Thiocapsa bogorovii: one gene and its partner. The protein of the gene in region 1 interacts with the protein of each later gene in a pairwise test. Links are inferred from orthologs where the notes say so. Each region holds a gene or a part of one and is shown on either strand. Other genes may lie near its edges.

The links. The genes of interacting proteins can lie anywhere in the genome.
Region 2: the proteins of dnaQ (region 1) and dnaE interact in binary tests that used the Escherichia coli proteins (3 or more experiments, as listed by UniProt). The link is inferred for Thiocapsa bogorovii from one-to-one orthologs.

The regions. Positions count from the first base shown.
Region 1 is NZ_CP089309.1:4,304,466-4,307,328, reverse strand. The notes cover bases 46-2,839. They hold dnaQ (DNA polymerase III subunit epsilon), read right to left. Parts: upstream 1,907-2,839; coding sequence 1,184-1,906; downstream 46-1,183. Other genes in these bases: LT988_RS19080 (class I SAM-dependent methyltransferase), read right to left, coding at 2,519-2,839; rnhA (ribonuclease HI), read right to left, coding at 2,095-2,526; fnr (fumarate/nitrate reduction transcriptional regulator Fnr), read left to right, coding at 261-1,019; LT988_RS19100 (sulfur globule family protein), read left to right, coding at 46-100. Outside these bases: more of LT988_RS19100, read left to right, coding at 1-45; more of LT988_RS19080, read right to left, coding at 2,840-2,863. UniProt on the Escherichia coli protein: DNA polymerase III is a complex, multichain enzyme responsible for most of the replicative synthesis in bacteria. The epsilon subunit contain the editing function and is a proofreading 3'-5' exonuclease.
Region 2 is NZ_CP089309.1:1,806,112-1,810,309, reverse strand. The notes cover bases 57-4,185. They hold dnaE (DNA polymerase III subunit alpha), read right to left. Parts: upstream 3,833-4,185; coding sequence 257-3,832; downstream 57-256. Other genes in these bases: LT988_RS08250 (paraquat-inducible protein A), read right to left, coding at 57-257. Outside these bases: more of LT988_RS08250, read right to left, coding at 1-56. UniProt on the Escherichia coli protein: DNA polymerase III is a complex, multichain enzyme responsible for most of the replicative synthesis in bacteria. This DNA polymerase also exhibits 3' to 5' exonuclease activity. The alpha chain is the DNA polymerase catalytic subunit.

The DNA.
Region 1 (2,863 bases):
TGGCTACGGCTACCCCGGTTACGGTGTCCCCTACTACGGCGCGCCTTACGCCGCACCCTATGCCGCGCCCGCTGCTCCCGCGACCGGCGAAGCCAAGTAGGCCGAACGCAGAATCGGCATGCTTGCGTCAAGGCCGCGCCCGCGAGGGCGCGGCCTTTTTTGCGGGTCCAGGTCGGCCTGACGACAAGAAGATAATCTTCGCTTGATCCAGATCAAGCGACGGTTCAAAATCTGGTGACCGAAGACCGAGGGGCGATGCCGTGAGCCATCACAAAGTAATCTCATTGGAGACCATTCGCGTCGCCTGCAGAAACTGCTCCCTGTCGTCGCTCTGCTTGCCTATGGGCCTTGCGCCGGATGATGTCGAGCGACTCGACGAGATCGTGAAGCGAACACGACCGCTCCACCGGGGCGACTTCCTGTTTCGAGACGGCGACCGATTTCGTTCGCTCTATGTCGTGAAGACCGGATCGGTGAAGACCTTCGCTCCGAGTCCGGAGGGCGGCGAGCAGGTGCTGGGCTTCCATCTTCCCGGCGAGGTGATTGGACTGGATGCGATCGATAAGGACATCCATGCCTGCTCGGCGAAGGTCCTCGAGACCTCCGCTATCTGCGAGGTCCCCTTCACCCGACTCGAAGAGCTCACCGCAACCATTCCGAGCCTGCAGCATCAGATGTATCGCCTGCTCAGCAAGGAAATCGGACACGATACGGACATGCTCTTGCTCCTCGGCAAGAAGAACGCCGAGGAACGTCTCGCCGCCTTCCTGCTCAGCCTGTCCAAGCGCCTGCACAAACGCGGGCTGTCCGCGACCGACTTCTATCTGAGCATGTCCCGCCATGAGATCGGGAACTACCTGGGACTCGCCGTCGAGACCGTCAGCCGTCTCTTCACGCGATTCCAAGACGACGGACTGATGAACGTCGACCGTAAGCACATTCAGCTGCTCGATGTGAGTACGCTGGAGTCTCTGGTGGGCGGCGCCGGGCAGAATCGCCGCCAACAGCAGCAGAGCTAAACTGCGCCCGTTGCGGTATGTGATGTTCGGAGGGCTGGATCGGCCTCGGAGCGATCGATAGCCCTTAGAGTCGGCGCAGTTTAGGAGACTGAAAACCCTAAGAAGCATCTCCATGAAGGCTGCGGGGATCTCCGTGGCCACACACGACTAAACCGCGGGCGGCGTCATCCCTCGACGCGAAGCCAAAGACAACCCTCCGCACTTGCGGCCTGGATCGCCGCGAGGCGCGCGGCATGAGCGGCGAGCGCGGCCGGGTCGGCTTGAATCACCCGCAGGCGCGGCCGATTCGGATCCAGCCGGCCGCGATGCCGAGCGTCCGGTCCGTCGTGAGACGGCGCCGCGAGCTCTTCTCCGAGGCTCAACGCCACCTGCCCCCCGGTCATGGCGAGATAGACATCCGCCAGGATCTCGGCATCGAGCAGGGCGCCATGCAGGTCGCGGTGGCGATGATCCACGCCGTAGCGCTTGCACAAGGCATCGAGGCTGTTGCGCTGCCCCGGGTGCATGCGCCGGGCCATGATCAGCGTGTCCGTCACCTCGCACAGGTCCGTGATCCGCGACGCTTCGGCGTTCCATCCTAGAATCTCGCGATCGAGAAACCCGAGATCGAAGGTCGCGTTGTGGATGATCAACTCGGCCCCTTCCACATAGTCCAGGAAGCTCTCGGCAATCTCGGCGAAACGTGGCTTGTCGGCGAGAAAGGCGTTCGTGATCCCGTGTACATCGGAGGCGCCCGCGTCGATCTCCCGATCCGGCTGGAGATAGCGGTGGAAGTTGTTTCCGGTCAAGCGGCGGTCGATCAGCTCGACACAGCCGATCTCGATGATGCGATGGCCTGCCTGGGGGTCGAGACCCGTGGTCTCGGTATCGAGAACGATCTGTCTCATTTAAACCGCGTCCATAGTGTAAACCGCTGCGTTGCAGGCAAGCGAATCCCGGAGGACTACGCCTCCCCCGTACCTGACGCGGTTTAAAGAGCGAAATTCAAGAATCTGAATCGCGTCCGCACCGACGGGAGCCGAGTCATGCGACGACGAGTCGAATCGAAAATTGCGCATGTCATGCCGGACGCGATTCAGCCCGCGATCCCTCGATTTGCCAATCGGTCGGCACGCTCGTTCTCGGCGTGCCCGGCATGACCTTTGACCCACTTCCAGCGCACCTGATGAGCGCCGATGGCGCCATCCAAACGCTCCCAAAGGTCACGGTTTTTCACGGGCTTGCGATCGGCCGTCTGCCAGCCGTTGCGTTTCCAACGCGGCATCCATTCCTCGACCCCCCGCTTGACGTATTGAGAGTCGGTGACGATCTCGAGACAGGTCGGACGCTTCATGCTCTCCAGCGCCATGATGACCGCCATCAGCTCCATGCGGTTGTTGGTGGTCGCGCGTTCACCCCCGCACAGCTCCTTCTCGACCTCCCCCCATCGCAGCAGGACACCCCAACCCCCGGGTCCCGGATTGCCCTTGCAGGCACCGTCGGTGTAAGCGCGCACGCAGTCAGGCATGACCGGCCCTGCGTGTCGTCGGCTCCGCCGCGCCACCGCGCAGCAGTGAGCGCCGCCCCCAGGCCGGACGCAGCGGCGTCAAGGTCGCCACGCGTTTGACGGCCCGGATCAAATAGACACCGCCCAGGATCGGCCAGAGGCGCCCCCCCAAGGTGTCGAATGCCGCACAGCTCGGCCCCAGGGCGCGCCGGAACGGCGGCCGAAACATAATGTGCTCGCGAAGCTCGATATCGAAACCCAACACGGACAACCAATCCTCGATTTGATAAGCGGTGCGGAAACGCCCGCACCAAGGGACCTGCGTCCCGGAACCGCGCAGCAGGGACCAGAGGCCCCA
Region 2 (4,198 bases), 2.5 Mb from region 1 along the record:
GTCACGGCCTCCGTCACCTGGGCCCGGCTAGCCTCTGTGAGATCCAACTCGTCGACGCGCTTCTCCAGGATCTCGCCGATCCGCGCGACCCAGACGTCGGCATCCAGCAGCCCGTAGCGGACATGGTGGATCTCGGCAAGATCCGTCTTCAGGATCTTCACGCGGTTCAGATCGGCGACCAGGCCGACCATCAACCAGGCGGCCCCGATCAGCAGGGCGACGGCCAAGACCTGTCGAACGCGTCGTCCGGTCTGCATCAGCCGACCGCCGCCAGACGCGGAGGTTGCGTCTCGGTCTGCGCTGCCGGCAGCGGCGAGCGCTCGTAGACGACGTTCACCGCGTCGCTTCCGAGGAGCTGTCGCAGACGTTTCAACAGGGCGTCGGTCGGCTCGACTCGCCAAGCGTCTCCGAGGACCATCTCGCCCGCTGCGCCGGGGCGGCAATAGCGCAGACGGACCGGGAGATCGCCGTCGCGAAAGGCCGCGAGTGCCACGCGCAAGGCATCGAGCCGAGCGAGGCCCTCGGCATGGGCAGCCGGATCCGAGAGGTCCAGGATGAGACGCAGATGATCGGCCATGCTTGCCCGCGCCTGCTCGAAGGTCCGCACGTCGTCGGCACGCAAGGACCAGCTGTCTCGGTACTCGTCGAAATTGAGCGCCCCCGAAACCTGTAGGATCTGGTCCGGCACCAAGAGATGACGCAACTGCTCGTAGAGCTCGGAGAAGACAGTGATCTCGATGCGCCCCGTGCGATCGTCGAGCACCACCGAGCCCATGCGCCCGCGCTGGGTCTTGCTGTGACGCACCGACACGACCAGGCCGGCGACACTGCGTTTCTCGCGGTCGCGCCGGTCCCGACGGCCCAGCTCGCGATCCGTCTCCAAGAGCTTGGCGATACGGCTGACCGCCATCGCCCGAAGCTCCGACTCGTAGCGATCGATCGGATGTCCCGTCAGATAGAGCCCGAGCGTCTCCTTCTCGCCCGCCAGGCGCTGCTCGTCTTCCCAGTCGGCGCGGACCTCGCTCGCTAATTGTGGATCGGGCTCGGGCGAGGCGACAGGCTCCAATGCACCGAAGAGATCGGCCTGACCGGCCGCCCGGGTTGCATGGTGCTGCTCGGCCAGCTTGAGCGCCAAGGGCAGCTCGGCCATCAGGGTTGCACGGTTCGGCCCGAGCTCGTCGAGTGCACCGGCGCGCACCAGGGCCTCGAGGACGCGTCGGTTGGCCTTGTGCAGATCGATCCGTCGACAGAAGTCCCACAGATCGCGGAACGGGCCCTCGGCCGTGCGTGTCGCGATGATCGCCTCGATCGCGCCCTCGCCGACCCCCTTGATGGCGCCCATGCCGTAGATGACGGTGCGCGGATCGGCGACGGTGAAGCGATAGGCAGAGCGATTGACCGCCGGCGGCTCAACCCGCAGGCGTAGGGCACGGCACTCCTCGATCAGGGTCACCACCTTGTCGGTGTTGTCCATGTCCGCACTCAGCACTGCGGCCATGAAGGCCGCCGTGTAATGCGTCTTCAGCCAGAGGGTCTGATAGCTGACCAGCGCGTAGGCGGCCGAGTGCGATTTATTGAATCCGTAACCGGCAAACTTATCCATCAAGTCAAATATGTAGGTCGCAACCGCTCGGTCGACCCCGCGCGCGACCGCTCCTTCCTCGAAGATGGTGCGCTGCTTGTCCATCTCCGACTGCTTCTTCTTGCCCATCGCCCTGCGCAGCAGATCGGCGCCGCCGAGCGAATAGCCGGCGAGCACCTGGGCGATCTGCATCACCTGCTCTTGATAGAGGATGATGCCGTAGGTCGGTTTAAGGATGGGCTCCAGATCCGGGTGCGGATAGGCGACCTCGGCGCGTCCGTGCTTGCGGTTGATGAAGTCGTCGACCATGCCCGACTGCAACGGGCCTGGGCGAAAGAGCGCCACCAGCGCGGTGATGTCGCCGAAGCTGTCGGGCTGGAGCTTCTTGATCAGCTCCTTCATACCGCGCGACTCCAACTGGAAGACCGCCGTGGTCTCGCAGCGCTTCAGGAGCGCGAAGGCCTCGGCATCCTGCGGCTCGATCCGCTCGATGTCGATCGCCGGCTCGCCGGCCTCGCGACGCAGCGCGTTCACCGTCTTGAGCGCCCAATCGATGATCGTCAGGGTACGCAGACCCAAGAAGTCGAACTTGACCAGTCCGACCTGCTCTACGTCGTCCTTGTCGAACTGGGTGACCAGGTTCTCCCCGCCCTGCTCGCAGTAGAGCGGAGCGAAGTCGGTGAGCTTGGTCGGCGCGATGACCACGCCGCCTGCATGTTTGCCGGCATTGCGGGTCAGGCCTTCGAGCTTGCGGGCCATGTCGATCAGTGCCCGAATCTCTTCGTCGTCCTCGTAGGCGGCCTTCAGATCGTCGCTCTCGGCGAGCGCCTTCTCCAGGGTCATCCCCAGCTCGAAGGGCACCATCTTCGCAACCCGATCGACGAATCCGTAGGGGTGACCCATAACGCGCCCGACATCGCGCACCACCGCCTTGGCTGCCATGGTGCCGAAGGTGATGATCTGGGAGACGGCCTCGCGCCCGTATTTCCCTGCGACATAGTCGATGACCCGGTCGCGGCCTTCCATGCAGAAGTCGACGTCGAAGTCGGGCATGGAGACGCGTTCCGGATTGAGGAACCGCTCGAACAGCAGATCGTGCTCGATCGGGTCCAGATCCGTGATCTTGAGCGCATAGGCGACCAGCGAGCCCGCGCCCGAGCCGCGGCCCGGACCGACCGGGATGCCCTGCGCCTTGGCCCACTGGATGAAGTCCGCGACGATCAGGAAGTAACCGGGGAAGCCCATCTGGGTGATGACGGACAGCTCCAGATCGAGTCGATCGCAATAGAGTCGACGTTGATCGGCAAGGTCGGCGGCCTCCGGGTCGAGGATCCGCTGCAGGCGCTCCTCGAGCCCGACCCGCGATGCCTCGGCGAAATAGCTGTCCACCGTCATCCCGGCCGGCACCGGAAAATCCGGGAGGAAGTTCTCGCCGAGGGTCAGCTCAAGGTTGCAGCGCTTGGCGATCTCGACCGAGTTCTCCAGCGCCTCGGGCAGATCGGCGAAGAGCTCGGCCATCTCCGCGGGGCTTCGCAGCGACTGCTCGGCGCTGTAGCGGCGCGGACGGCGCGGATCTTCCAGGGTGCGCCCCTCGTGGATACAGACCCGCACCTCATGGGCCTCGAAGTCATCGGGATGGAGGAAACACACGTCGTTGGTCGCCACCACGGGCACGCCCAAGCGGATGGCCAGATCCACACTGGTCTCGACCAGCTCGGCCTCTTGCTCGCGTCCGGTGCGCACCAGCTCCAGGTAATAGCGGTCGCCGAAGACCGCGAGCCACTCCGCGAGCCGACGCTCGGCGGCTTCGCGATGGCCGTTCAGGAGCAGTTGGGCGACGTCGCCTTGCGGCCCGCCCGAGAGCGCGATCAGACCCTCCGCCGCGGACGCGATCCAGTCGCGTTCCACGTAAGGCACCCCGAGATGCTGGCCCTCGACGTACGCCCGGGAGATGAGCTGCGTGAGATTGCGGTAGCCGATCGCATCCTGGACGAGCAGCACCAGGCGGTGTGGCTTATTGACGTCCTCCGGGTTGCGCACCAGGAGGTCGGCCCCCGCGATCGGCTTGAGTCCGGCCGAGACCGCGGCTTTGTAGAAGCGCACCAGCGCGAAGAAGTTGCACTGATCCGTGATGGCGACCGCCGGCATCCCCAGCGCGGCGACACGTTTCACCAACGGCTTGATCCGCACCAGCCCGTCGACCAGCGAATACTCGGAATGCAGATGCAGATGGACGAAGCTGGGATCCACGGTTGTCCTGATCGGGATTCGACGATGGCGGCAGGTGATGCCGGGCACATAGTCTACCGGTCTGCCGGCGTCACGCCGATTCGGAAAAACAGATCGGATCGGGGATCCGGGTCGGGATCCTCGACCGGGTCGAATGTCGCCGCGGCGGTTTGTTCCCTGACCGGTCGGGAGCAACCGCAACGACGGGCTTGGGGCCGGTTTGATTTCGCGGACTTTTCCGGTTTAGGCTGGTTCAGCCAAGAGGCATTGCGGGGGCTGTCCATGTTTTCACAAACCCTGACGCCGAAGGAGCACGAAGCCCGGCGGCGCTTCAGTGATCCGCGGCAGGGTCGTGGAATGGACTCCGCAAAGGTTCACGTTTGAGCC